3 regions of the Rossellomorea sp. DUT-2 genome follow, and region 2 is predicted to be linked to each of the others. Evidence: riboswitches for the same ligand, from Rfam matches in the RefSeq annotation. Region 2 holds a riboswitch; each other region holds the start of a gene.
The links. A riboswitch is a leader RNA that binds a small molecule or an ion and turns the genes downstream of it on or off. The one in region 2 is predicted to bind S-adenosylmethionine.

Region 1 (9,930 bases), on a different contig from region 2:
TCTCTTCAGAAATATGAGCGTTTGCTTGATCAATGGCATGAAAGCATGGTTTTACAGCAGGAAAATGAAGTAGAACGCTTGAAGAGCGAGGTAGAAAAGAATTCATTATTTCTCATCCAATCCGTTAAGAATAAATATTTTTTATTACAAACAAGATATTATCTTCTGCAAGGGAACATAGCCCAGGCGGAAAACTTGCTGGATAAAATGAAAAAACACCGTAAAGAATTAAACTCCTATGAACATCACCTGCTTCATCATCTTCTAGGTATCTCAGAAATGTTAAAAGGGGACTTCAAGAATGCCCTGGAGTATCTTCTTAAAATTAATGAAAAAGAATATTTAAATCATGAGTTCTTCTATCAAATCGCAATAGCCTATCATAACCTTCAATTTAAAGTAAAGGCCTACCACTATAGCGAAGTGGCACTTGATTATTTCAGGAAAACGAATAATTTTAAAAAGGTCATAGATGCTGAAACCATCAAGTTAATCAATGAAGGAAGAAACGAACTGTGGGATTTTGAGGAACTGGTAGAGCGGTATAATCGCTTAATTGCACAATGTGCTGTTTTAAATGAATCATCTAAAAAGGCGGTATTATTAAGCAACTTAGCATATGAACATTCGTTTGCAGGAGATAATGAAAGGGCGAAAATGTATTATAAGAAGACATTGGCATTATTGGAAACGAATAAAAAGTCGCCTGTCTATCTCAATAATTTGATTGGGTACGTTTATAGTTGCCTTCATATCGAAGGAGTTCAAGGAGAACGAAACCTCAAACAACTGATAGAAGCAGGAAGTCAAATCGCAAGGGAGATCCAAGATCAGAGCAGTTTCCTTTTCTTCAAGATGCTTCATTTATTACATGACGATAAAAAAGAGTTGTATTACAAATTTATTGAAGAAAAAATCATTCCCATGTTGGAGGAAAACGGGAAAAACCAACAATTACATACATATGTAAAAACAATGTATCAGCATTATTTAAGTCAGGAAAATTCGAGAAAAGCCTTATATTATGCGAACAGATTGATTCAAAATTGATTGATATACTTAGGGGAATGGAGGTCCACCCTGGATACGGTTTGACTAAAAATAGCATTATGAACATCAGTAGCAAACTAATAATGGGTAATAAAAAGATGATCTGCAATAAGTAGTATATCCCCCCAATGATGTTTGAAAAGACAATCTATAGGAGACAATCCTGATAGATTGTCTTTTTCATTCCGAAAAAAAGGAGATATAAATGTTATGGAGAAGTGCTACAAGAGACTAATTATGGTGTTTTCACTTCTATATCTTGTTGGGTGCCAAGCTGACAACGGAGAGAATGCCTATCAAATGGACCAAAATGGGGTGGAAGAAACAATGAATTTGCCTATAAAAGTAGATCCGGCGATTGACTTATCAAATGGAGAGGTTATTTCAATCATCATTGAATTTAAGGTCAAACCTGCAAAAATAGCCGTTTTAGAAGCAGAAGCTCTTGGAGCGGAGATGACATTGGAAGCAGCTAAAGAACACGTTGAACAAAGTCATCAGGCTTTTGAGAAAGAACTTAAAGACTTTTTGGATGATAATGATGTTAAATATCTCATCAAGCATCGATATAAAACAACCTTTAATGGAGTGTCAATGGAATTACCGGCCAATGAAATTAAGAGATTAATGGGCTCTTCTGTTATTTCAAAGATTTATCCAAACCAGGAAATCCAATTGGATCCTCCTATCCAACCTTCAGATCAAATGTAAATAAAGATAACCCTCACACCTTGAATCAGTAAGGTGTGAGGGTTATCTTTTTATCTAATCATAAAGATCACAATCATTTTCGAAAAATAGTATAAAAAAGTGAGAGAAATCGGGAAAATAGATCAGGTCCAAAGAACCACTCTCTTATTGTTGAAAAAGCCATATAATTGAAAAACTATAAAAATTTATAAGATTCAGTGCCGGTATATCATTGGGAAGCACTAAAAACAGTCAACTGAACAGTAAATAGTGAAAAAAGAACCGGGTGAAAAGCATTGTTTCGAGTGTTGAGAACCCTGCTGAAAACCCCAATTTTTTCATGATCACTTATTAGTATAATAGGAGTATCACTTATATTAAAATAAAGAATTTGAATGAAATGATTTATCGTATACTACATCACCCTGGAGGTTAAATCATGCATATTGGGACATTTATTAAGTATTATAGGATCTTTAAGGGGATGACCCAAAAGCAGGTGGGAGATGGGATCTGTACACCTGGACATATCAGTAAGATTGAAAGCGGGCACTTACAGATTACGGAAGATAAAATTAACTTGTTCAATCAAAGGTTCAATATTAACGTTGAGAAAGAGTTAAAGGCGTATAAAAAATTACAATTAGATTTGGAACTGTGGCATGATGTCATGATCAAGCAGGTAAACGGAAAGATTGAATTATTGAAGGAGACGATCGAACAAAATCCCTTAACCAAAATTGAAACCCTGAATGGCACCTTTAAGCTACTGAAAGCAAGGTACTTTATCATGAAAGGAGAGGTAAAAGAAGCTGCTTTCTATTTAAGTCAGTTTTCTAATAAGCGTCTGTCCTTCCATATGTTCGATTACGATTTTCAGTTATATTATCATATAAAAGGCATGTATGAGCTTGCAAAAGGAAATCCACAAACAGCCCTGAAGTATTTGGAGAGAATAGATCGAGATATTTATGCAAACCCTGAAGCCTACTATTATATGTCAGTTGGCTACCATGATCTTGGGCAGCATGACAATTCCCTGCAATATAGTGAGCTGGCTCTGAACTATTTCAAGGAAACGTTTAATTTTACAAGATGTATAGACGCTGCTACGATTCAGTTGGTAGCGGAGGGCAAAAGCGAAGAATCGAGTCTGGCCTCGTTGGAAGAGAAATATGATGAGTTGATCCAACATTGTGATAATCTGCATGATCATAGGAGAAAAGCCGTTCTTCACCTGAATTTAGGGAATCTTTATCGAGATGTCTTTGATGATAAAAAGGCAAGAGATGCATTTCAAATGGCATATGGATTATTGAAGCATGAGTCCGATAAAGAAATGTATGCAAAAAGCCTTTTGGGTTATATTGATAGTTCCATGGATGTAGACGGTTCCGCAAATAATGAAAAATATGCAAGTTTAATAGGAGAGGGACAGGCATCTGCGAGAGATATAAAAAACCCCTGCATGGAAACATTCTTTACGATGCTTGAGGTCAGGGTTCATGAGGGAGAGCAAGCATACTATCAATATGTAGAGAATGTCATCATCCCCCTATTGAAGGAAGAAGGGCAATACGCTCAGTGCAACTATTACATTCAAAAACTCTCCATTCATTATCGAATGGATGGGAGAGAGTCAAAAGGAAAGGAATGCGTTTTAAGCTGATGGTTATATGAACAGAAATTACAGTAAAGGAGTGGTTTGATGGAAAACCCGGATCGTTTAATATCATCATTTGATGAGGTGACATTAAGTGATTATAAGATGCCCATCATCTGTATATATTCCAGCCCGCAAGATTATCAAGGCATGTTTGTAGCAAGGATATTCGATGTCAATCAACCGACTCATTATATTTTGATGAGACCTACATTAGAAGCAATCAGAAGTGAAATTCCCGAACGCTTCTCGCTTATACCGAAAGCACAAGGAGAAGATTCCAGTATCGTCGAAACATGGATTTAATTCCTGGTAAAAAAGCTTCATCTCATTAATAGAGATGAAGCTTTTTACGTGTTTTCGTTGGCATAAGGGTAGAATTTACTTTCGATTCTCTTATATTCCCTAAGGTTTTCAGTTAGGCGTGCCAGCTTATGAACTTCTTGAAGAAGAAAGGTTTTATCTAATTCATAAATGACCTCTCTTTCAATATGATCAATGGTATTACAGGCAAATTCCCAAATGTCCTTGTGTTTGGATGGCTGGATGGATTCTGCAATGAGCGCCAGTGCCCGCACAATGTCAGTAATAATTAAATGATTGTCTTTAGCATAATGCCGGATATAGCCAAACCCGCGATACAGGTAATAATCAAATGCTTCGGACTGGAGAATGACCCGCACTCTTCTTTCCCGGTCGATCAAATGAGGAGTGAAGGATAAGTGATCCTCCACCGTCAGCATAAGGTCAGCCATTTGGTCAATCGTATTAGAAGCCGTTTTTGGATCATCATTTCCGAGTGCTTTGATCGCAACTTCAGCCAGCTTATGAATCCCCATTTGGAGGTCCTGGATTTCGGTCTCTTTATGCCCCATTTCAATGAAAGTGAGATAAAAACCATCCGAAATATCGTTGGTCTCAGGTCCCCAAATACTCATGATTTCATTGCCGGCCAATATATAATCTCCGACTTTGTAATGAAGTTGAATGATGATGTTATCCTGCATAGCCCGTTCGATCATTCCATGGAAATCGATTAACTGAATATATCCCGATTCCCTTGCCTGTATGTGAATGATGTTCTCCTTCTCATGTTCCATAAGGTCGCCATTATCTGTTGTTCGATGGGTTTCTAAATCATTTTTTAACGTCTGGTGGATCATCACTTCAGAAACCTGCTTCATATTGTACGTAATATTGTGTACCTGCATCCAAGTAGACGCATGGTTAATGAAGAAGATAAAGGTGACAGAAGTAAGAAAAGCGAGTCCGATCGTCATGATCGGGGCAGCCACAAACAGTTCTTCCTTTGAATTTCCGATAAAAAGAAAGAGGAGCAATACATATACAAAGCTGCCATTGAAAATCCCGAGGGCGTGCTGTGTTTGTTTGTCCGAAATGAAATCCAGGAGCATCCTGGGTGAAAATTGACCACTGAACATCGTGAGCACAACAAGCAGTGAATTCAAGGTGAAAGCACTGAGCGTCAGGATGGCCCCGATGAGTGTACTGACAAGCATGCGTGTAACAGATGCATCCATACTTAAGAAGTTAAAGGTATATTGAGAGATGTCAGCATACAGATCTAAATAGAGTGTGAGTGCTACAAGCAGTATGGAAAAACAAATATAAAAGAACGGCATATACCATATGGTCAGCCGAATCTCACGCATTCTCTGCCGTTTGGACATAAGCATATATTTTTTGATGGATAAGGGGAGCATTTTTTTCAGCATTATTGATCCGGTTCCTTTCAAATAAAGGGATATGGAATAGTTTTCCCTGGCAGAACAGGTTAAAACGTCTCTTTGCAAATTAGATTGATAAACTCCCAGACAGGGAGCAAATTTAAGTAAACCGATAGGGAATGAAGAGGTCTGTAATATTAGAAAGAATTTTTTAAAAATACTAAAAATAGTATTGACGAAGGAATGAATCCCCTTTATAATCCAATTCATACTCAAATAGAAAGTAATACCAAAACGAAACATTATATCTCTTATCAAGAGCGGCGGAGGGATAGGCCCGATGAAGCCCGGCAACCTGCAGGATCAGACTGTAAAGGTGCCAATTCCTACAGATTCCATGTGGATCTGGAAGATAAGGGGAGGAGCATGATCATTTAGCCCTCTTCTTAAAAGAAGAGGGCTTTTCTGTATACCTTTTTCTTTTCCGCTCATATCCCTCGAGTGGGTCTTCAACTGGAATGAATCATTCTTACGTATAAAGTGAAAAGTCGATAAAAGGAGGCTGAATGATGTCAACGATTAATGTGGCACTTCTAGGGTTCGGCACAGTAGGGCAAGGGGTCTGTGAAGCAATCGATACTCATCAGGACAGATTGAAGGAAGTCCTGGGTAAAGAGGTGAAGGTTAGGGCGATCCTGATTAAAGATCCCACAAAAGAGCGGAGCATTGAACCATCCATCAACGTCACAACGGATTTCCAAGACATCCTGGATATCCCGGACCTCGACGTGATCTTTGAAGCGATCGTAGGGGAAGAGCCGAGCTATACGTATTTAACCGAAGCCATTGAGAAGGGGGTTCATATCGTCACGGCCAATAAAGCGATGTTTGCCAAATATGGTCCTGAGCTATTGGAGAAGGCGAAAAGGAAGGGGATATCGGTCGGATTTGAAGCGACGACAGCCGGGGGAATCCCGGTGATCGGCAGTATCAGGCAGCTTCTGAAGGTGAATGAGATCAGACAAATTCAAGGGATCCTGAATGGTACGTCCAACTTCATCTTATCTCAAATGAGAAAAAGAGGTCTTGCCTTTGATACAGCCTTAAAGATTTCTCAGGAGAAAGGATACGCTGAAGCCGATCCGACAAATGACATCGAAGGCCATGATGCGTTCTATAAGTTGCTTATTTTAAGTCAAACAGCTTTTGGCAGACAGCCCGATTGGAAGAATATCCGACGTAAGGGGATATCCCACCTGACTGCAGAGTGGCTCCAGGCAGCGGAATCCTTTCGATTACGGTTTAAGCACGTAGGTTCTCTCCGTCGGGATTCAGTCGACCATATCCAAGGTGCAGTAGAGCCCATCCTTGTCCATGACACCCACCCTTTTTACGGTGTGGAGGATGTGGAAAATGCCATATCTCTTAAGGGCAGTCTTGTAGGGAGGATTACCCTGCTTGGTCCGGGAGCTGGAAAATTGCCTACAGGCAGCGCCATGGTAGAGGATTTCCTGTCGTTGATAGAGAGGAAGTATACAGACTCTGCCGTAAGTACCGTGAATACGGAAGAGGTTGTTGAAGAGAGCAGCCACCAATGGGTCTTAAGAATCCGTGAAACGGATGAATATCAAAACTGGCTTCCATCGTTCATTTTAAAGGATCGTATTCAGCTGGACGATTACTTGTACGTATTTGTTGAAGGCAGGAAAGAGACATTGGAATCGCTTCTTCGGACGCATGACCATATTCAAGCCGTCCCTATTTTAAAAGAAATACCGTTGGAAAATGAAGTGAAGACTGGAGCTGTTGTTTCTTAAAAGAAATCTTTAAAAATTTGGTCTGATGGAAAGTAGGGGTATCATTGAGTATGATCGTTCAAAAGTTTGGTGGAACCTCTGTTGGTTCTACAGATCGAATCAAACGCATGGTCTTTCATGTCATGAAAGAAAGAGAAAAAGGTCATGATGTCGTCGTTGTGGTATCAGCAATGAATAAAACGACTGATACACTTGTACGATTGGCAGGGGAACTTTCTTCAGATCCCAGTAAGAGAGAAATGGATATGCTCTTAAGTACCGGGGAGCAGGTGGCAATCTCCCTTTTGACAATGGCCCTGCACCATAAGGGACTGGAAGCCGTATCCCTGACAGGCAGACAGGCGGGAATCCAAACCGATGGAGTATTTGGGAATGCCAAGATTAACTCGATCGATACTGATCGGATAAAATCGGAGTTATCAAAAGGACGAATCGTCGTGGTAGCCGGTTTTCAAGGGATCACGGATAAAGGAGAGGTGACCACATTAGGCAGGGGTGGTTCGGATACGACCGCAGCTGCTCTTGCGGCCGCTTTAAAGGCGGATAGGTGTGATATTTATACGGATGTAGATGGAGTGTATACGTCGGATCCGCGTATCGTTCCCCGGGCTGCAAAAATTGACACCCTCTCCTATGATGAGATGCTGCGTTTAGCCACCATGGGGGCTGGTGTCCTGCATCCAAGAGCAATTAAACATGCGAAGGAACATCATGTGCCGCTTGTGGTTTGTTCCAGTTTGAATGAAGGAAGGGGGACCGTCATTAGCGGAAGAACACAGAGAAATGCCCCTATTGTCGGGGTAGCCTATCAGAAAGACATTTCTGTTCTGACAATGTTTGACTGTCAGGGTGGAGAGTCACTGATTCTGTATGATCTCGATTCCCATCATATTGAAACAGAAATCATTAAATACCAGGAAAATCTTGTTCTCATCGTTAAAGATCAGGATTTTCATGAGTTGAAAAGAATCGTTGGACAGTATGACCAAGCTTACTCTCATACAGAAGAAAGAGAGGATCTATCTAAGGTATCCGTGATCGGTCAGATCAAATCCACACATGAGGTAAAAGAGAAGGTTACCAACGTTTTTCATGACTACCATATTGCAAAGGCGTCCCTTTGGGAATCCCCCGTAGGATTAAGTGCACTGGTTGATAGAAATGATGTAGAAAAAGCAGCCAGGGTCCTTCATATGCACTTTGGTTTGGATTACGTGGAATCAAGGAGAGCTGTTTTGTGAAAGGATCGGAAGGTGGAACATTCTGTCTTTCACCACATGAAATAAGTGTATAGGCACTCCTATACACTTTTTCATTTATGGACTGATCAAAACAGGCGTACCGATTGGAACGATTCCCGCTAACTCCTCTACGTCTTTGTTATTCATTCGTATACATCCCTTGGACACGGCATTTCCAATCGAGCTTGGGTCATTGGTTCCATGAATCCCGTAGCTTTCTTTCGATAAACTCATCCACATCGTTCCAAAAGGTCCGCCGGGATTTGGTGCTTTGTTAATGATGATAAACTCCCCAATGGGAGTTTCAAAAAGTACTCTCCCCACTGCAATCGAATACTGCTTGATTTGAACCCCATCCTTGAACAAACGCAGCCACCGGTTGTTAACAGAGACCTGAATGCGGTAAGGGTTATTAGTTGTATCCGGAATCCCTGGTATCGTAATCGTTTGACCCGGATAGATCACATCCGGATCAATACCGGGATTGGCATTAAGTATGGAGGGGAACGGAGTCCTGTAATCTCTTGAAATTTGACTCAGTGTTTCTCCCACCTTGACTGTGTGAATCAGCTCAAACACCTCCCCATTTCACTCTCCCTCTATCCTATGTGCGTGAGAGAAAGTCGTTCAAGAAGATGAGCAAGTGAAAAAGCCTGCTCCTCTTAAATGGAAAGAGGAGACAGGCGCTATTGCGGCATGTTTGGTTGTGGAACGGTTGTATAGCTTTGGAGCATAAGGGTCATATCCTGTTCGTTTAATTGAGGAACCTGATAATAGCCATGCTTATTTTGATAGAGGAAAATCTCATAGCTCATTTCAATGAAATTCGGGACGCTGTCAGCTACGACACGTCGTAATACAGGGTTGGTCATCTCAAGGGCCGTCATGGCAAGAAGCATGGCCAATGACTTGGTTTGCCCCAGCATATAAGCAGACAAGCCTTTATCGGAAAGGTCGTTGACCGATTGATTCGGCTTCTTAGGTGCTCCGGGCTTGATGCCGTATGTGGTCGTATTGGTTTGAGTCATTTTGTATTGCTGGGTTGGCACAGTTGGGTCATGCCCTGTCGAAAAGCTGCCGACAATCGTATTATACATAGTCGTGACGAAAGTTGACTGGCGCTTAAGTATACCTTTAAGTTCAGGATCCTGAATGTGCTGATCATACATTTGATACTGATCGAGCATGCTGATGATCCCGGCTATGATCTCATGGGCATCAAAGAGCTCATGGCCCCCGTGGTTTTTACTTTCAGAGTTCATCATATTCGGCGGCATCTGAGTTCCTGGTGGTGTCATATTCGATGGTTGTCCTTGGTTTTGCATCTTTTTTCCCTCCTTGAAAATAGCATCGATGATTAGAATATCCTTAAAAAGCACAATTATGTATTTCGGTTTAATACTTGGCAGCCTGTCCGAATACAATAGGAAGAAGTCAATTTGAGGGTGGTCGAAGATGAGTATATTCATAAGCTATATCATTTTGGGATTATCGCTTTCTGCCCCTATGGGACCGATTAATGCCGCTCAATTGGACAAGGGGATCCGATTCGGCTTTTTTCATGCCTGGCTTGTGGGGGTAGGGGGAATGGTAGCGGACGGGATCTTTATGCTTCTCATATATTTCGGAGTCTCTCAATATATTGATACCCCGGTCATTAAATTGTTCCTGTGGGTATTTGGGTTCTTTGTATTGACGTATACAGGGATTGAAAGCATCCAGAAGTCGGAATCCATTACAAAGCCCTCTCATCAAAATCCCCATGAAACAAAAGGAAAGGC
Region 2 (9,930 bases):
GGACATCCCGGCCCGGCAATCAGCTGTACATCATCTTTCAATCTCGCTTTTATCCCTGTTTTGGCCAGTGCCATCGTATGAGAACCGCATACCTCCATGAATACTGGAATCTGGCCATTTTCTTCTTTAAATTTCTTTGCTAAATCGATGACGGCTCCAACTGAATTACGAGTCAAGACCGGATCCGAAAAAAGGTCCATGCTTCCCATCTAACACATTCCTCCATTCTTCTATACTCTCTTCGGCATATTTCTCATCCACTACGGTAAGGGCCTGCCCTGCATGAAGCAATACATAATCACCAACCCTCACCTCCGGAACAAAAAAAGTCCCCACAAACATCCTCGAGCCCATTACATCCACCAGGGCTTCCTGACCTTCCATTTCAATGACTTTTGCCGGTACTCCCAAGCACAAATCCATTCGCCACCTTCATTTTCGTTTATCTTCCTTCAAGCGTATGAGCAGCAATGATGATCTGCCCTAATGATAATCCCCCATCGTGACAAGGGACATTTCTATGGGTGTAGACGTTAACCCCCTCTTTTTGGAGGCCTTGCCGGATCTCCCTTGCCAGGAAAACATTTTGAAATGATCCTCCTGACAGTACGACCGTTCTATTTAATTCCGGTCTGTTCCTGAATAGTTCTAAAACCATCTGTATACAGCAAGACACCAAGGTGGTATGAAATTTCTGAGCGATGGCTGTAATGGGTTGTTGGAATTTATCTTGGATGATTTCATCAATCATCGGGGATAAGTCAAGTTGAAACTGGTTTGGGCTGCTTCTAATTACATGAAAGGAATACGTTTCCCCTGTGCTTTCAAGTTTCGTTCTATTCATATAATCAGATAATTTGATTGCCGCTTCCCCTTCATATGTTGAAACCTGACATATACCGAGAATGGCACTAACGGCATCAAATAAGCGGCCGCAGGTTCCAGCCATCGGCGTATTGATCTGATGAACAATCATTTGGTCCATGATCTTTATTTCCTTTACTCTCTCAGGAAAAAGCTTCATACATAATTCTTTTCCACTCTCCGGCCAGTAATAAAGCAGCATCCCCACTGCATTCCTCCACGGTTCTTTCACGGCTTTTTCCCCGCCTGGAAGAGGAGTGTATGTCAAATGAGCAAGTCGTTCATATGATTGTGCGTCTCCATATAAGAATTCAAATCCCCAGATATTCCCGTCTTCTCCGTATCCGGTACCATCTAAGATGATCCCCGCACATGGCTCGTTCAGACCATTATCCTCCATGCAAGATACATGGTGTGCATGGTGGTGCTGAACGGATATGGTTTTACCCTTGAGTTTTTTAGCAATGGAAGGTGATGCATATAAGGGATGCTTGTCGACAACGGTCCTTATTTCGTTAACCCCAAGATATTCTTTATAATGACGGAGCTGGTAATCAAAGGAGGAGATCATTTCTTCGTTTTCTAAATCACCCACATGAGGACTCATGACAATGGTATCCCCGCTCCCGACGGAAAATGTATTCTTTTGATTTCCCCCTAACGCAATCATACGATCCACGTCCGATGTTGTCTTAAGGGGCTCTGGAACGTATCCTCTTGCACGCCGTACAAATAATGGATGTTCTCCGTCACACTGAACGACGGAATCATCAATGGGAAAATCGATTCGGCGATTATGAGTTAAGGTATAATCACACATGTTTCGTACATGTTTTAAATGTTCATCTTTATATAAAATGGGATGACCTGAAGGATTAGCACTCGTCATCACGATACAGTCCAACCTATGATCGTTAAACAAAAGATGATGCAAAGGAGTATAGGGCAGCATCACCCCGAGCGTCGACAAACCCGGGGAAATAGTGGGCGGTAAGCCGTCCCCTCCTTTACTCCTTAAAATAACAATCGGCATTTCAGGGCTCATCAGAATATCTTCTTCGATTCTTGAGATATGACAAAGACCCCTAGCCGCCTCTAACGACTTGACCATGACCGCCAAAGGTTTCTGCGGCCGTTTCTTTCGCAGTCTTAGCCGGTCAACAGCCCATCCTTGATACGCATCGCAAGCCAAATGGAAGCCGCCGATTCCTTTAATGGCCACAATATGACCTTGTTTGATCAAATCAATCGTCCGGGTAATGGCTGATTGATCTTCAGCCAATGATTCACCGCCTTGATTATGGAGGGATAAGGTTGGTCCACAATCCGGACAACAGATAGGCTGGGCATGATGCCGCCGATTCAATGGATCTTCATACTCCACTTGGCAGTCAGGGCACATAGGAAAATCCTTCATTGTCGTATATGGACGATCATATGGAAGACGATTGATAATCGTATAGCGTGGGCCGCACTGAGTGCAATTAATAAATGGATAGTGATAACGCCGATTACTGGGGTCCATCATTTCCTCCAAACATTGCTCACATATTCCCGCATCTGCAGGGATCCAGGGAACAGCCCTCCCGTTTTCCCGGCTGGGGATGATCGTAAACTCTTTATAATGGGCAAGTGGAGCAGGATGAATGGTTATCTCAGTGATTTTCGCCAATTTCGGCGGATTTCTTTTGATTTCGTCCACCATATTCCCTAACTGTCCTTCCTCTCCTTCAGCCAGGATGATGACCCCATTCAGGTTATTTTGTACCGTCCCGTTGAGATGATATTTTTTTGAAAGCTGATAGATAAAGGGGCGAAAACCTACTCCCTGCACCTTTCCTTTCACTGTTACTTTTATGGCTGTGTACATTTTTCATGAGCATCCTTTATCCAATTGACCCAATCTTCCATCCCTTCACCCGTTTTAGCGGATAATGCTTTCAACTGGGCCTGCGGGTTTATTTCTTTTAAATTTCTAATGGCTTCCTCTATATTGAAAGATACATACGGCAGGATGTCGATTTTATTCACGATCGTTAAATCGGTACGTCTAAACATGACTGGATATTTGGGGATTTTATCGTTTCCTTCAGGGACACTTAAAACCACCACTTTATAATCTTGTCCTAAATCATACCCAGAGGGGCAAACCAAATTCCCGATGTTTTCAATGAAGAGAATGTCTATCGAATCCAGGTCGAAATCCGGAAGCGTTTTAGCAATCATCCTGGCATCAAGGTGACATCCTCCCACCGTATTAATCTGAACCGTTTTGACGCCCAGCGAACGTATTCTTTCCGCATCCATTTCCGTTGCAAGGTCGCCTTCGATCACAGCCATACGGAACTCATTATTTAAGGCCTTGATCGTTTCTTCCAATAAAGTTGTTTTGCCCGCTCCTGGAGAGCTCATCAAGTTAATGACAAGCGTATGGCTTTTTTTGAACGTTTCTCTATTGAATGCAGCAGCCAAGTTTTGATCTTTTAACACATCTTCCTGCAGTTTGATTTTCACGATTCATCACTTCCTTCGTATGATTCAACCCGAAAGGTTTTACCTGAAACGAGTAAACAATCAGGCAGCCCGCACTTTGGACAAAGCGCCACTCTATAGTCGGGTGTAAACTCCAGCAAACACGTTTGGCATCTTGATCTCGCCACTTCACGTATCATTTCTAATTCCGTCGTTTCATCGATAATGCCCAAACCCTGTTTCTGAAAATGGAAAAATGCCAACTCCAGTGCATCAGGCAGTACATTGGATAAATCACCAACAATCACATTTATATTAGACACTTTCCTGATCCCATTTACTTTGGCATCTTCCGAAACTATTTTAATGATCTCAGACATAAGCGACATCTCATGCATCCTTAACACCTCTCACTTTCATATCTATGCTCGTCTCCATTAAAAAGAACAGCTTGGACCGTTGCGCACTTGAGCTAGTATAAGAGGATGTTCCAATCACGCAAAAAGGCCTTTGATCGGCTCTGAAAAGCGGATGAAAGGCTTTGAAACTATAATATTAGGATAGTGCCCCTCATGGATGGGGAATGAATTTCTCTACAAATCTAAATAGAGAAATTGAGCATTTCAGTAATATGATACTATTGAGCAATCCCCCTTTGGAGGAATAAGCATTTTATCTATATTTTTGAAATTATAAACCAAGCGTTTGGTTACTTATGTATCAGATTTTTTAGTTCTGTTAAATAGACGGAAAAATTCCCGTTAATTAGTAATTTAATAGAAAAATGGCTGAAATAGACGGAAAAATTCCGCCTATTTACTCAAAAAGTACAAAAATAGGTGATTTTTCTATTCATAAGCGGAAAACCTCCGCTTATTTCCCCCGAAAATAAGTTCCATTCAGAATATAACCGGAATAACTCCGCTTATTTTACCGTCACCGATTCTCCTATAAAGGGCAAGCTCTCTCACAAAAAAGACAGCCCTCATCTGGCTGTCTTCTCATCCTTATTGACTTGTACCAAACTCTTCCCATATTTCCTCCAAAAGCCCCTTATCCGTCAGCAGTTCATACCCCGTCAGCGCAAGTGCCTTTGCCCCGATCACAAGGGCACGGTCACCCTCGTTGGATTTAGCCGCTTCCCTGAATTCGTTCGTGTGGACAACGAGGGATTCGGGGCCGATTTTGATGTAGGGGTGGATGGTCGGGACCAACCGGCTGACGTTTCCGGCGTCGGATGAGCCGAGTCCCTTTCGTTCCGTATCGTCGAAGGATTCCCCTAATGACTCGATGGAGCGCTGGAATACTTGATCGAAACGGCGGTTGAGCTGAAAGTGGTCAACTTCATTTTGGATCTTGATGACATTCAATTTCGTCCCCGTGGCAAGTGCCGACCCCTCAGCGATGGCTTTCACTTTCTTCGTGACTTCATTGCACGCTTCCCTGGTTGCAGCTCGTATATAGAAGCGGGCTTTTGCATAGTCAGGGACGATGTTGGGCGCGTCCCCTCCGTGGGTGATGATGCCGTGGATCCGTACATCATCGGTCACGTGCTGGCGCAGGGCGTTAATGCCGTTGAACAGCTGGATCACACCGTCGAGGGCATTGATGCCATCTTCAGGGGAAGCTGCCGCATGGGAAGACCTTCCTTTAAATTCGAAATCAAGGGGGTCCACCGCAAGGGTTTTCCCTGTCTGTGTTGTCCGGTTGAACGGATGGACCATCATGCAGGCATCCACTCCTTCGAACAAGCCTGCCTTTACAAAACTGCCTTTCGCACTTCCGTTCGGACCGCCTTCCTCGGCAGGAGTCCCGAACACCACCACTTCCCCTCCTGTTTCATAAAGTACGGACGACAGGGCGATGGCCGCCCCGCAGCTTGCCGTCCCGATGATATTGTGACCGCATGCGTGACCGAGTCCAGGCAGGGCGTCATATTCAGCCAGGTAGCCGATGACCGGCCCTTCTTTTCCTGAATGTTTGCGTGCGACAAAGGAAGTCTCATGACCCGCCACTCCCCGTTCAATGGAGAACCCGTTGGCTGCAAGGAGGGTGGTCAGGGTCTCTGAAGCAAAGAACTCTTCGTTACCGATTTCAGGATTGTCGTGGATCTGATGGCTGGTCGATACGAGTTTCACAGCCAGTTGATCCACTGCCGAGAGGATGTTGTTTTTACGATCGGCAATCGCTGCTGGTTGACTCATCTCTTTTCCCTCCTAATGCAATTCACTGACCGGCACGAATGTCGGGATCAGGGAATCTTTGTATGTTTTCTTGATATGTTCCGCTACGTCATCTTCCTGATAGAGCTCAACGATCTTTTTAAAGGTCTTATTGTCTTTCTCTTTTTCCTGGGCTGCGATGATATTGATGAACGGCTTGGATTCCGCCCCTTCGATATAGATACTGTCATCAACCGGAATGAACCCAGCTTCAACCGCCACACCATTATTGATGATCGATGCTGCAACATCCGGCAGTACCCTCGGTGTCTGGGCAGCGACGACCGGTGTGAATTCAAGGTTTTTCGGGTTTTCTTTTATGGCTTCTAGACCTTGTGACTGATCAAATCCTTCTTTCAGTTCGATCAAGCCTGCTTCCTCGAGTAGGAGAAGGGCACGGCCAAGGTTCGTCGCCTCTTGAGGAACGGCTACTTTACTGCCTTTCGGTAAGTCTTCTACCGATTTATATTTTTCCGAATAGATTCCCATCGGCGCGATGATTGTCGAGCCGATCGGTACAAGGTCCAGATTATGTTCTTCAACGAAAGAATCAAAATAGGAAATCGTCTGGAAGGCGTTCAGGTCAATATCCCCATCGGCCAGCGCCTGGTTCGGTCTCACGTAATCGGCAAACTCCACAATCTCGATTTCAATCCCTTCCTTCGCTGCTTTCTCTTTCATATACTCCCAAATCGGCACCCCAGATCCATTCACTCCGACTTTAACGACTTCTTTTTCACCTGATCCGGATGCACTGTCTCCCGAGCACCCGCTCAGTATAAGGGTGAATAATAGAATCGCGATACTTGCTAGACTGATTGATTTTTTCATATTCCTCTCTCCTAACGTCTCCTGATGATTTTTGATAATGTATTCCCTGCTGTCTGCAGTCCCTGCACCATCACGATTAAAATGATGACCGTCACGATCATGACGGATGTTTCAAATCGCTGATATCCGTAAGCAATGGCCAGATCCCCGAGACCTCCGCCTCCGACTGCCCCGGCCATGGCCGATGCACCGACAAGGCCGATGGTCGCAATCGTGATATTCAGGACCAGTGTACTCAATGCTTCCGGAATGAGTATCCCGAAGATGATCTGCCACGGCCCGGCCCCCATGGACTCCGCCGCTTCAATGACACCCGGTTCCACTTCAAGGAGCGAGCTCTCTACCAATCTTGCAATATACGGTGCCGCAAATACGACAAGCGGTACCACGGCTGCCGCCGTTCCGATCGATGTGCCCACTACCAATCTTGTAAAGGGGATGATGGCCACCATCAAGATGATGAACGGGATCGAACGAAATACGTTGATGATACTGCTCAATACGGAAAAGACGACTTTATTTTCAAGTAAGTGCCCCTTCCGCGTGACCACGACGATGATGCCGAGGGGAAGCCCAATCAACGTTGCAAATAGAAGGGAGAATGACACCATCGCCACGGTATCCCATGTCGCTTCTATAATTCTTGGCCAGAATAATTCCCAGTTAACTTGCACGCTTCTCCACCTCGCTTACGAATAATCTGTTCTTCCAATAATCCAGGATCTCTTCCGTTTCTTTCTTGCTGCCAATGATCTGTACGATGAGATTCCCGAACGGCTTGCCCTGAAGTTCCGTGATCTGGCCGAATAACACATTGATGTGGGCATTGAATTTCTTTGCCGTTTCGGAAAGGATCGGCGTGCCCGTCGAATCCCCCTTGAAAATGAGGCGGCAGATACGCCCTTCTTTGCTGTCATTCAATTTATCGAGAACCGATGCCGGCAGCTGATCATTCATGACACTCTTCACAAAATTTCTCGTCGTCGGGGTCTGCGGGTTGGAGAAGATATCGAAGACGCTTCCCTCTTCCACGATTTCTCCATTTTCCATGACAGCGACCTTATCACAGATTTCCCGGATGACCCCCATTTCGTGGGTGATCATTATAATCGTAATGCCATACTCCGCGTTGATTCTCTTTAACAAGTTCAGAATCGATTCCGTCGTCTGAGGATCAAGTGCGGATGTTGCTTCATCGCAGAGCAGAATCGAAGGCGATGTCGCCAGGGCCCTTGCTATCCCCACCCTTTGCTTCTGCCCTCCTGACAGTTGATCCGGATAATGCTTCGCTTTATCTTCAAGTCCAACAAACGCGAGCAATTCCTTTACTCTCTCGCTGATTTTTTCCTTCGGCCATTTTGCAAGTTTCAGAGGATAGGCGATATTCCCTGCCACCGTCCGGGATTGAAACAGATTGAAATGCTGAAAGATCATCCCTATGCGGTGCCGCTCTTTCCTCAGATCAATGGCCGACTGATCTTTAAGGCTGCGCCCCTCAATGAAAATATCTCCCGATGATGGTTTCTCTAAAAAATTGAGACAGCGGACAAGCGTGCTTTTTCCCGCTCCGCTGAATCCGATCACCCCATAAATCTCACCCTTCTTCACTTCAAAGGAAACATCCCTTAAAGCGGTGAATGGGCCATCCTTCGTCTCAAAAACTTTCGTAACATTCTGAACTCTGATCATACAGGACTTGCTCCTTTCGCTATGTATTCTTCTTGTTGACTATCATGGCTCAAATAAAAAGTGCCCCCCTTCTTAAGAAGAGAGGCACAAAAATATGTATATGTCCCGCTCTTCTCATCTTTCAAGTCATATGACTTGATGGAATTGGCACGGTATTCATAAGAACCCGTTGCCGAGGTATCGTAGGGCCAGTCCCTCCACCTCTCTGGATAAGAAGATATCGCTTTATTAAGTTAAAGTTATGATGCGTTTAAGCATTAGGGTTATGGTAAAGGATTTCAATTAGTTTGTCAATCCTGTTTTTGAATTAATTGTATTACGGAGGACTAATCAACTAGGGTTACTTTAACCAGTCTTCAATTGGATTGACGATTGACACAAAGGTCCATATATTAACGTCGACCGGCTCTTCATTCATCCCCCCGTTAATGGAAAAAGAAAAAATCTGTAACCTTAATATTATTTAAGTTTACATAGAGTAATGAATCCAAATATAATTTTTTTGCCAACTGACTTTCAGGTATCTTCCAAAAAAGGGGTGATTGTATAAAAAGATTTTTATTGGGTAGTTTTGTTTATTCATTTCTTCCCATTCTTTAAGGTCTCTTTTTTCTTGTTCGGAAAATAAGTTGAACAATACTCCAGGGTCATCAATTTTATAGCAAGTATCCAGTCTTTTCTCCTCTTCTGGTGATAGGAGGGATGCCACTTCAAGAAGGCAATTATGTCATGGTATTCTTCGGCACCGATCACGAGGGGAAGATCCAAGAAGTGAAATTAGGCCATAGTCAAAAAATGTTTGATTTAATGACCGTTTTTATTGGAGTAGATCATAACCAGTGTACCCTGGAAAATAGAGATTTCCAAGAATACTTGCTTGCTCTCTCTAACCTTGTTTACTTTGATTAGTATCCATTTTAGACATTAATCCAAAAAGAACCCAATGACATAGGATTTTGTCATTGGGTTCTTTGAGTGAAAGTCACTCTCCGAATAATCTTTACTTTTTCTCTTTATCGTGAAATTTATGAGAAATGCTGATTTATCAACATTTACTACATTTTTGAAAAAAGATTGATCAAAATGGATTCTTCCCCTGCAAAACTTATAAAAAGGATCTATCATTTTCCGTCTGTAAATAATGTCTTTTCTACCTTAAAACAATAAATCGATCTTCCATTATCGCCCCCTATAACGGAACAAAGGACGGCTGCTTATCCAGTATATAAACTGTAAGCCAGCCTTTCGAGACACCTTCAATAATTGAATAAAGCTGCTTACTGTTTTAAATATTCAGCATAAAGCAACTCCATAGCTTCAATAATCTTATTGTCTGCAACCTGATTGCTTAATCTATTAGGTAGATTATCAGCCCCTAGTGCAAAGATATATGGCTTTTTATTAAAGTCACCAACTATACCGATATCAACAAAAACATTTTCTAGTCCACCTGTCATATGGTTTAGATGGTGTGCGGGTATTTGTTTTATATCTCCCTTTTGTCTAACCAAACCATTAACGATTGGTGTCCATAAGAGAGGTTGTGTTTTGTACCCTTGATATATATGTATCATCAAATCAAGCATTTCATTTATTTGAGCCTTATTTTCAATATCCCTTGGGTTTTCAGTAACATTTATTGAAGGATAGTAAGACTTGATGCACTTGTTTATCTTTTCCCAACCACCACAAAAATCAACAATACATCTGGCGATATAACTATCGTGACAAGCAATCATCACTTCAACCGCTTCCCTCAAAGGTAGCGTTTGTCTGTTTTGTAGATGAGGATAAACTTCTTTGCTATCTTCTGCTGGATTAAATGACACTTCTTCAATAATGTCATCCCAAT
Region 3 (9,930 bases), on a different contig from region 2:
GGTATTAAATGAATGTGATCAAAAAAGGAGGAGATGTGAACATGTTTCATTACACTAAAGAAGTCTCGATGAATGTGAAAGAAGCTGTGGAAGCGGTAGAATCCAACCTTAAAGATGAAAGCTTCGGTGTACTATGGAATCTCGATCTTGCTCAGAAGCTTCAGGATAAGGGCCTTGATTTCAATGAAGAAGTAGTCGTATTAGAGGTATGTAATCCTCATGAAGCCAAAAAAGTACTGGAAGAAAGCATGCTCGTAAGCTACTTCCTCCCATGTAAAGTCACGGTATACACAGAAGGCGGTACAACCAAGATCGGTATGGCAAAACCAAGCAAGCTGATCGAAATGGTGGATAACGATGAACTGAAAAGCCTGGCATTGGATATTGAAAATCGCTTGATCGGATGTTTAGATAACGTTCAATAAACGACCAGCACCTGTTGCAAGTGGACAGGTGTTTTTTTTATGCCTTCGGTACCTCATACTCCTCACAATCTTCTGAATATGATACACTTTTAAAAATACATAGATTCAGGAAGGATGACAGAGAGATGAAGTTCACAACGAAGGTCGTACATAGTCAGTTAAAAGGGACTGAGGAAATCCGCAGTAAGACGACTCCGATTTATCAAACATCTGCATTTTCTTTTACCTCTTTAGAAGAGTTGGAGGGTTTCTATGAGGGGAAATCCCCTTATCTCTATACAAGAACGGGAAATCCAAATACAGACGAGCTTGGTAAGATGGTAGCTGACTTGGAAGGAGCCAAGGCAGGTGTCGCAACCTCTTCTGGATTATCGGCCATCCTTGTTGGAATCCTTGCTATTGTGCAATCAGGCGATCATATCATTGCCGCTGAGGATTTATACGGCGGTACGTTCCATATGTTAAAAGAAGAGCTGAAATCATTCGGTATTTCTACTTCATTCGTTGATTTTACAAGTGTGGAAGAATTAGAGGAGGCCATTACTCCACAAACCAAACTCCTCTACAGTGAGACCGTTACAAACCCGTTTATGCGAGTGGAAGATATCCCGAAAATGGTCGAATTCGCGGAAAAACACAACCTGAAAACTATGATCGACAACACATTTGCCACACCGTTTCTGCGCCAGCCTTTCTTAGAAGGAGTGGACCTGGTCGCTCACAGTGCCACGAAGTATATCGGAGGACACAGTGATATCACAGCAGGAGTCGTCGTGGGAAAAGAAGAGCTTGTCCAAAAAGCGAGAGAAAAAGTCGTCAACATCGGATCGAACCTGAGTCCATTTGAAGCGTGGCTGACATGCCGCGGAGCAAAAACATTGGCTCTTAGAATGGGAACCCAAGCAAGAAATGCCGAAGTCCTGGCGTCGGACCTTCGAACAAATGAATATGTGAAGGAAGTCTATTACCCAACGGATTTATCCGATAAAGGAAATGGAGCCATCGTAACGATCGAGCTATCCAACACATGTGATATCAGCACATTTTTCAAATCACTTGCCTGGATTAAAATCATCCCGTCCTTAGCCGGAGTGGAAACAACGGTTTCTTATCCCTTAGGAACCTCCCACCGCGCTCTACCGAAAGATGCGCAGGAAAAACTGGGCATAAACACACATGTCGTACGCATATCGTTAGGTATTGAAGACGGGGAAGACATTGTCGCTCAATTGAACGAAGCGATTGCAGCTTCTGTTAAAAATTAAATAATGGAAAAATTCTAAAAATACACTTGACGTTGAGGTCGTTTACCCCTTATAATTCATCTCAACGCAAGAATTTTCACATTGACAACTACATGCTCTTATCCAGAGAGGTGGAGGGACTAGGCCCGATGAAACCCGGCAACCTTCATGTGCGCAGTAATGCGTCGCATGAAAAGGTGCTAATTCCTGCAGGCGATTTGCCTGAAAGATAAGAGGAGGACCCTATTAAATTAGACCCTCTTCTTAGGAAGAGGGTTTTTTGTTTTTTCCTCTTCTATCTTCTTAGTAAAACACATTTCAGACATTAGGGTGTTCTGCAAGAATGTTTGGAGATATTCAGCTGCTGATTTTTTGAAAAATTTCAGCAGCTGAAAAAAACATCTTTTTTAACAGCTGAATATGTCAACCGTAGCATTTAAACAAACCCAATCCCCAAAAACCATTTTAGGAGGAATTCTCTATGACAAAATCATTCGATTTCGACACACTACTTCTTCACGGTGGCCAGGAGCCGGATCCATCAACAGGGTCAAGAGCAGTGCCGATTTATCAAACGACATCCTATGTTTTCGATAACAGTGATCATGCTGCAAAATTATTTGCCCTTGAAGAACCGGGAAACATTTATACCCGTATCATGAACCCGACAGTAGACGTGTTGGAAAAGCGCCTTGCTCTTTTAGAAGGGGGAATTGGAGCACTCGGTGTTTCATCCGGAATGGCTGCTATCTCTCTATCAATCTTGAATATCGCAGGAGCAGGTGATGAAATTGTAGCAGCTACCAATCTTTACGGTGGAACCTATAATTTATTCTCGACCACTCTTCCGAAATACGGGATCAAGGTCCATTTTGTAGATCCGACTGACCCGGAAAATTTCCGCAAAGCGATCACTACTAAAACGAAAGCTGTATTCGCAGAGACAATCGGAAATCCGAGTCTTCACGTCCTCGATATTGAAGCGGTGGCAAAGGTGGCTCATGAAAATCATATCCCGCTGATCATCGATAACACATTTGCCACTCCATATGTATGTAAGCCGATCGAGTGGGGAGCGGATATCGTCATCCACTCTGCAACAAAATGGATCGGCGGTCACGGTACAGCAATCGGGGGAGTGGTGATAGACGGTGGGAAGTTCGATTGGAATCATGATAAGTTCCCGGGCTTCACGGAAGAGGACCGGAGCTATAATGGACTTCGCTACGCACAGGATGTGGGCCCTGCAGCCTTTATTACAAAATTAAGAGTGCAGCTGCTTCGTGATTTGGGAGCGTGCTTAAGTCCTCAAAACGCATTCCTATTGCTACAGGGATTAGAAACGCTGCATCTTCGCATCGAACGTCACACAGAGAATGCCTTGAAGATTGCGGAGCATTTAGATCAGCATAATGGTGTCGCTTGGGTATCCTATCCTGGGTTGCCGCAGCATCCGTCTCATAAACTTGCTCAAAAATATTTGAAAAACGGAGCGGGATCCATCGTCGTCTTTGGTATTAAAGGTGGTAGGGATTCAGGACGGAAAGTAGTCGATAATATCTCCCTTTGGTCTCATGTTGCCAACGTAGGAGATGCGAAATCACTGATTATCCATCCGGCATCCACGACCCATCAGCAATTAAACGACCAGGAAATCCGTGCGACAGGTGTGACCGAGGATCTGGTGAGACTTTCTGTTGGATTAGAGTCTGTGAAGGACCTGATCGAGGACTTGGATCATGCCATTGAAGTGGCGTTAGAAACATCACGGGTATAATGGGAGATATTTTGAACCAGCGGGGGTATACCGGGTGAAATCCTGATCACCCCAACCATAACACCAAAAAAGGAGGTGGAGGAATGGAGAGGCCATACACCTATGAAGTTAGCTCCATTACCATCCCATCCCTAACATTAGAGTCAGGCACCACGTTGAAAAATGTAGATCTTACGTATGAACGAACAGGAAACAAAGACGGACCGACCATCCTGGTTTGCCATGCCCTCACCGGGACCCATATCGTGAAAGGGACGAGTGAAGACCGTGGCTGGTGGGACGGACTGATTGGTCCCGGGTCGTATATTGATACTGAATATTTTAATGTGATTGCCTTTAATGTATTAGGAGGATGTGAAGGAAGTACGGGACCGGCGTCCACCAATCAACATACGGGAGAACGATACGGTCCGGACTTCCCGGGTATTACGATAAGGGACATGGTCCATGCCCAATATAAAGCACTTCAACAACTTTCAATCGACCAAATCGAAGCAGTAATTGGAGGCTCCCTGGGAGGGATGCAGGCCTTGGAATGGGGAGCCCTGTATCCTGCCTATATCAATAAAGTATTCGCCCTTGCCGTCACTCCTGCCTTAAATGATTATGGTCTCGCTTATAATCACATCGGAATCACCGCGATTGAAGAGGATCCCGGGTTTCAAAAGGGGCATTATCCACCAGGCGCTATTTTAAAAGGGTTAGAGATTGCCAGAATGGTCGGTATGGTCACGTACCGGACTCAGGAGCTGTTCGATCAGCGTTTCCAACGTGAAAAGCAAAACGAACGGTTCAATGTCGAAAGCTATCTCGATTACCAAGGAAAGAAATTAGGAAAGCGGTTTGATCCAAACAGCTATCTTACCCTGCTGAAAGCGATGAATTCACATGATATCGGAAGGGGAAGAGGAGGAATAGAAGAGGTAGCGAAGAATTATCAGTGTGAACTGATTTCAATAAGTTATGAAGGAGATTTAATTTACTCACCTCACTACCTAAAGGAATTTACACATCTTGTACCAAGGAGTGAACATTACTTTATCTCCACTTCCTTTGGTCATGACGGATTCCTGGTGGAATTTGAAAAGTGGGGAGGAATCATTGCTTCTCATCTCAATAACTATCACGTTCAAAGAGTTTTTACAGGTGCAAAATAAGAGCTCCCTTATCATAACTCGTCCCCCTCCGGCATATAGTTAGATAAGCAAAGACATCGCACCGCCTTAGCGCGTTTTTGTGTGGTGTCTTTTTCGTTGGATAAGAAAGGCTGGCGTCCTTAGTCGCGCCACTCTTATCTATACAAGACCAACAACAAGCTGGAGGGGAATATATGGAGTGGACGGGCAGAAAGCTCATCATCACAATCATCATTAGCATGCTGATCGGTGCTGGAGGAATGTATGGCGGCTTGGAATGGACGGGCAAGGGTGGGGACGAGCTTGCTCAGTTTGACGGAAAAGGCGAGCTCAATGACAAGCTGCACAAAGTAGAAGTAGCATATGACTTGATTAGTGACAAGTTCTTTCAGGATGTGGATAAAGGGCAGCTCGTGGAAGGTGCGATTCAGGGAATGCTGAAGACACTGGATGACCCTTACTCCGTTTACATGAATGCCGAAACGGCATCGCAGTTTAATGACGCTTTGGATTCTTCTTTTGAAGGAATTGGAGCAGAAGTCACAATCATGGACGGAAAGCTGATCATTGTTGCACCTTTTAAAAATTCTCCTGCGGAAGAAGCGGGACTGAAACCGAATGACCGGATTATTAAAGTAGACGGAAATAGTATCGAAGGACTTGACCTATACGAAGCTACTTTGAAAATCAGAGGGAAAAAGGGTACTGAGGTTCAATTGGAAATTACGCGGGAAGGACTGACGGAACCCATCAAAGTATCTGTGAAACGTGATAAAATACCTGTCGAGACGGTCCTCTCTGATGCGAAGGAAGTAAATGGAAAGAAAACGGGATACATCCAGATTACTACTTTCTCAGAAAATACCGCCGTTGATTTTAAAAAGCAATTAGAGGAACTTGAGAAGAAAAAGGTAGAAGGATTGGTCCTTGATGTGAGAGGGAACCCAGGAGGTCTCCTTTCGAGTGTAGAAGAAATTCTTAAAGAATTTGTAACGGAGAAAAAGCCGTATGTTCAAATTCAAGAGCGAAGTGGGGAAGTGATGAAATCTTTCTCAAACAGTAAAGCAAGAAAGGTTTACCCTGTTGTAGTGTTGATAGATGAAGGAAGTGCCTCGGCCTCTGAAATTCTCGCTGGTGCACTAAAAGAGGCTGAAGGATATCCACTCATCGGAACGAAGAGCTTTGGGAAAGGCACGGTACAACAAGCCGTTCCAATGGGAGATGGCAGCAATATCAAGTTGACCATGTTCAAGTGGCTGACGCCAAATGGAAACTGGATTCATAAAAAGGGGATCAAACCGGATATCCCTGTCAGACAGCCATCCTATTTCTACGCCCACCCGCTTCAAATTGAAAAGCCCCTTCAAGAAGGGATGAACAATGAACAGATTCAAAACGCCCAGGAAATGCTTCAAGGACTTGGATTCTCCATTGACCGCGTGGATGGATACTTCAGTAAGAAAACGGAAAAGGCAGTAAAGGATTTCCAAAGTCAGGAGAGTATCGATGTTACAGGGATCATTGATTCTGTAACGGGGGAAAGATTACAGGAAGAAATCTTTGAAGCGGTAAAGAATGAGAAGAATGACCTGCAGCTGCAGGCGGCTTTAGAGTATATTGAAAGAACAGCACAGCGTTAATAAATGGGGAGCCGGCCATCATGATGGTCGGCTCTATTTTCATTTGGGAAATTATACATAATCACTTGTATTTCCTGTTTATCCGACATCATTTCCCGGGAAAATATGCAGAATACTGTCGGAATTGAAATCGAATCGTAAAACGATCAAATAAAATTGCAATAGGTTTTAGGGGAGTCTTTTGATAAAATAGTAGATAATGCAAATTTTCTTAAAAAAGGTGGTGACAGTTCATTGGTTGAGCTTTGGTTGCTTGAGGTTGTGAAGGGATTTGGAAAGTTATTTCTTCATCCTGTATTATATTTGTCTGTGTTTTTCGCTATCATGACGGGCTATTATCGTGTCAAAAGAGAACGGAGGGACTTTAATACGAGATTGCTGGACGGTTATCATGATACGCGGGTTCTATTTTCATATGGAATTGTGGTTGGATTGCTGTTTTCTGTCGTAACAGTTGGAGCAGGGGTTGTGATTCCTTTCGTCGGAATCATGTTAATAGGGTTGGTGTCCACCCTGTTTGCATTAACGAGTCGTTTTCACCTCATGTCTGCAGCCATGACGGTAGGGTTTTCGTATTTCATCCTGGTGGCGGTGGATTATTTTCAGTGGGAAATCCCTTATGTGAATACATATGTAGATAACTTGAATTTAGGGCTGCTGAGCTCCATTGTCGTGCTTCTTGGTGTGTTGACGATGATTGAAGGAAGCCTGATTCGATTGAACGGGTGGAAGCATACCTCACCCCGTCTACTTAAAAGTGCCCGTGGACTGAAAGTAGGTGCCCATCAAGGGAAGAAGCTGTGGCTTGTGCCAATGTTTGTGCCGGTTCCTACCGGGACATTGACCCTTCCGTTTGAATGGTGGCCGGTATTTACAATGGGGACGGAAACGTATTCTCTCCTTTGTGTGCCGTTTCTCCTTGGTTTTCAGCAGCTTGTGAAAAGTACCTTGCCTGAGGTTGCGATCAAGCATACAGGTTACAGGGTTTTCTGGCTTGGTGCTTTCGTATTGACGCTTGCTGTAACGGGATTCTGGGCTCCCCTATTTTCAATTGGAGCAGCTGTTGTGGCAATGGGAGGACGGGCATGGATTGCCTATCGCTACCGAAGTGCTGAGGATTCTAAGCCATACTTCTTTAAAAGACAGTCTAAGGGAGTCATGATTCTTGGAATTCTACCTGGTTCTCCTGCAAAGAAACTGACGCTTCAAGTAGGGGAAATCGTACTGAAAGTGAATGGAGTCGAAGTAAATACAGAAAGAGCGTTTTATGAAGCCCTTCAAAAAAACGGGGCGTACTGTAAGCTTGAGGTACTTGGAACAAACGGGGAAAACCGTTTTACGCAAGGAGCCCTCTATGAAGGTGATCATCACGAGCTGGGAATCCTTTTTGCCGATGAATCTTCAGGATGGGAGCATCATCAGGTTTCGTAATGAAAAAGGATAGCCGCGGCTATCCTTTTTTAAATAGATTTATGAATGGGATGAAGCCTCTTCTGCTCGCTTCTCCGTCTTATCAATAATTGACGTACCGACCAAATCTCCCGTCACATTAAGAGCCGTACAACCCATTCCAACAAGGGCATCGATCGCCGTCAGCAGGGCAACGGTCTCCATCGGTAACCCCAGCTGTGCGAATACAGTGGCAATCATGATGATGCCTGCTCCCGGAACGCCGGCAGTTCCAATCGATGCTAGTGTTCCGACGAGGACGACGACCAGCATGTCAGTCAAACTTAATGGATTGCCGACTACGTTAGCCGCGAAAACAGCGGACACTGCGATTCGAATCGCAGCACCATCCATATTAATCGTGGCCCCGAGGGGTAAGCTGAACCCATATAAGCTCTTCGGCAGACCAAGGTTTTTTGCTGCGTTTAAAGTAAGAGGCAGGGTACCAGAACTGCTTTGAGTCACAAATGCTGTAATCATCGGTGCTCTTGCTTGAGCAAAGAACCTGCCTGGGCTGATTTTAAACAAAAGTAAGGCCATAATATAAATGGAAATTTGAACAAATAAAGCAATGTAAAGGACAAGAATCATGTTTCCTAGAGACAATAGTGTATCCAATCCTTGTTTCCCGACCGTTTCCGCCATGATGGCGAAGATACCGATCGGAACATATTGAAGGATCACTTTCATTACGGCCAGCGTGGCTTCGTTCAAACCGTTTACGAACTTATACACATGTTCGCCGAGTTCATGATGTTCAGTTGCTGATCTTAAATAAGAGATGGCAATGCCGAACACGATGGCGGTAAAGATGATTCCCAATAGATTCATTTCCGTGAACGCTGTGACGATATTGTCCGGGATAATATTCAATAGAACACTGGTCACCCCCGGATTTTCCGGTACTTCAAACTTCTCCGATGTATCCAGATTCATTCCTGTTCCCGGATTAAAGATACTTGCAACGGCAATCCCGACGATAATCGCTAAAGCAGATGAGAATAAATAGTATAAGAACGTTTTTCCACCCATTCGCCCCAGTTTGTTTACATTTGTCTGATTCACCCCGACTATCAATGTAAATAGAATAAGGGGGATGATAAGGAATTTGAGCAAGCGGATCAGGATGTCACCCAATGGTGAAAGAATCGCTGCATCCTTTCCAAATAAAAGCCCTGCGGCAATTCCTAAGAGAAGGGCGACAGTTATTTTCACAATGAGCGATGTATTGAGATAGCCTCTCCAAAGAGAATTCATTTTTACGCCTCCTTTAGTTTAGTAGTAGATTTCCCTAACGATTACAAACATAACATTTATATAATTCTGATGGGTTTAGTAAGTTTTTATGGTCATAAGATACAACAGAATACTGATAGTGTCAAAATCCATGCCTAAAGGCTGTTTTCGTTAGCTTAGTTGGTGTTTTATAAGAAAAAGTGGGAGTGGAGTATAGCTTCAGGATGCTCGCTTACCGCATGGCGGAGTGAAGGTTAATAAGGGGAGAAACATGAGGAACTTGATTAGCTTTCTTCATGATGAAAAAAAGGAGCTGCCTGCTGGCTGCTCCTTTTCATTCTTAATAGATGCTCAAATGACGGTTTTTACCTTTTAAAATTTGAAAGACGCCATATAGAAATAACCCGACGGCTACAATTCCCAGCAGCCATTGTCCATAAGGTTGTTGAGCTATCTTGGAAAGAGCTCCATCCAACCCTTGTGTTTTATCTGGATCTGCTGTGATTGCGGTTTGTATAAAGAAATAGCCAATCAGTAAAAAGACGGTTCCCCGGGAATATAGTCCGAGCTTTCCTGTCTTTCTTCCCAGTTCCCATTCTTTTTCACTCATTTCATGTCGTTTAAATTTGTTCGTGTATTTTTCAGTATAAGCTTTATGAATTTCATAGAGTGCATATCCAATAATGATAAGTCCGACAATCCCGACAATCCATTGACCAAAGGGCTGGGACAATAACTTAGCAGATAAGGTTTGTTTTGATCCCGACCCCGAACCGGAGCTTTTGGCATGCATGGCAATGGCGAAAGCATTATAAGTCAAAGAACCGTAGGCAATCCCGCTGATCAGATTAGCCAGTCTTCTAAACATGGATTTCCCATCGTTTTTCACATGTTCCGGATCCTTTACCACTTGAATGAGGCGCCAAAGAACGATGCCGATCAGGCCAATACCCAATATCCAAAGAAGGACTTCCCCAAAGGGTTTGCTCGCCACTGCTGAAAAGGCACCACTCGAGTCCGAAG

Region 1: it holds a riboswitch for S-adenosylmethionine, as region 2 does, so the genes downstream of both, ACOSV2_RS16590 (homoserine dehydrogenase) here and ACOSV2_RS21610 (methionine ABC transporter ATP-binding protein) in region 2, are expected to answer to the same signal.
Region 3: it holds a riboswitch for S-adenosylmethionine, as region 2 does, so the genes downstream of both, ACOSV2_RS16170 (homocysteine synthase) here and ACOSV2_RS21610 (methionine ABC transporter ATP-binding protein) in region 2, are expected to answer to the same signal.

What each region holds. Positions count from the first base shown of each region.
Region 1 covers NZ_JBQPEO010000004.1:273,251-283,180, forward strand. The annotation lists gene ACOSV2_RS16565 (helix-turn-helix domain-containing protein) at 1-1,050, shown strand, start outside; gene ACOSV2_RS16570 (protease inhibitor I9 family protein) at 1,261-1,761, shown strand; gene ACOSV2_RS16575 (helix-turn-helix domain-containing protein) at 2,180-3,409, shown strand; gene ACOSV2_RS16580 (hypothetical protein) at 3,449-3,709, shown strand; gene ACOSV2_RS16585 (DUF2254 domain-containing protein) at 3,754-5,139, opposite strand; SAM riboswitch class I at 5,400-5,510, shown strand; gene ACOSV2_RS16590 (homoserine dehydrogenase) at 5,661-6,908, shown strand; gene ACOSV2_RS16595 (aspartate kinase) at 6,953-8,149, shown strand; gene ACOSV2_RS16600 (L,D-transpeptidase family protein) at 8,225-8,719, opposite strand; gene ACOSV2_RS16605 (spore coat protein) at 8,836-9,474, opposite strand; gene ACOSV2_RS16610 (LysE family transporter) at 9,605-9,930, shown strand, end outside.
Region 2 covers NZ_JBQPEO010000009.1:53,046-62,975, forward strand. The annotation lists gene hypD (hydrogenase formation protein HypD) at 1-209, opposite strand, end outside; gene ACOSV2_RS21575 (HypC/HybG/HupF family hydrogenase formation chaperone) at 166-417, opposite strand; gene hypF (carbamoyltransferase HypF) at 443-2,734, opposite strand; gene hypB (hydrogenase nickel incorporation protein HypB) at 2,719-3,378, opposite strand; gene ACOSV2_RS21590 (hydrogenase maturation nickel metallochaperone HypA/HybF) at 3,375-3,734, opposite strand; gene ACOSV2_RS21595 (M20 family metallopeptidase) at 4,344-5,540, opposite strand; gene ACOSV2_RS21600 (MetQ/NlpA family ABC transporter substrate-binding protein) at 5,553-6,389, opposite strand; gene ACOSV2_RS21605 (methionine ABC transporter permease) at 6,401-7,063, opposite strand; gene ACOSV2_RS21610 (methionine ABC transporter ATP-binding protein) at 7,053-8,078, opposite strand; SAM riboswitch class I at 8,190-8,294, opposite strand; gene ACOSV2_RS21615 (hypothetical protein) at 8,781-8,987, shown strand; gene ACOSV2_RS21620 (serine hydrolase) at 9,356-9,930, opposite strand, start outside.
Region 3 covers NZ_JBQPEO010000004.1:171,339-181,268, forward strand. The annotation lists gene ACOSV2_RS16160 (DUF302 domain-containing protein) at 42-425, shown strand; gene ACOSV2_RS16165 (trans-sulfuration enzyme family protein) at 551-1,690, shown strand; SAM riboswitch class I at 1,786-1,905, shown strand; gene ACOSV2_RS16170 (homocysteine synthase) at 2,151-3,446, shown strand; gene metX (homoserine O-acetyltransferase MetX) at 3,530-4,603, shown strand; gene ACOSV2_RS16180 (S41 family peptidase) at 4,777-6,222, shown strand; gene ACOSV2_RS16185 (PDZ domain-containing protein) at 6,457-7,653, shown strand; gene ACOSV2_RS16190 (dicarboxylate/amino acid:cation symporter) at 7,693-8,928, opposite strand; gene ACOSV2_RS16195 (DUF1206 domain-containing protein) at 9,248-9,930, opposite strand, start outside.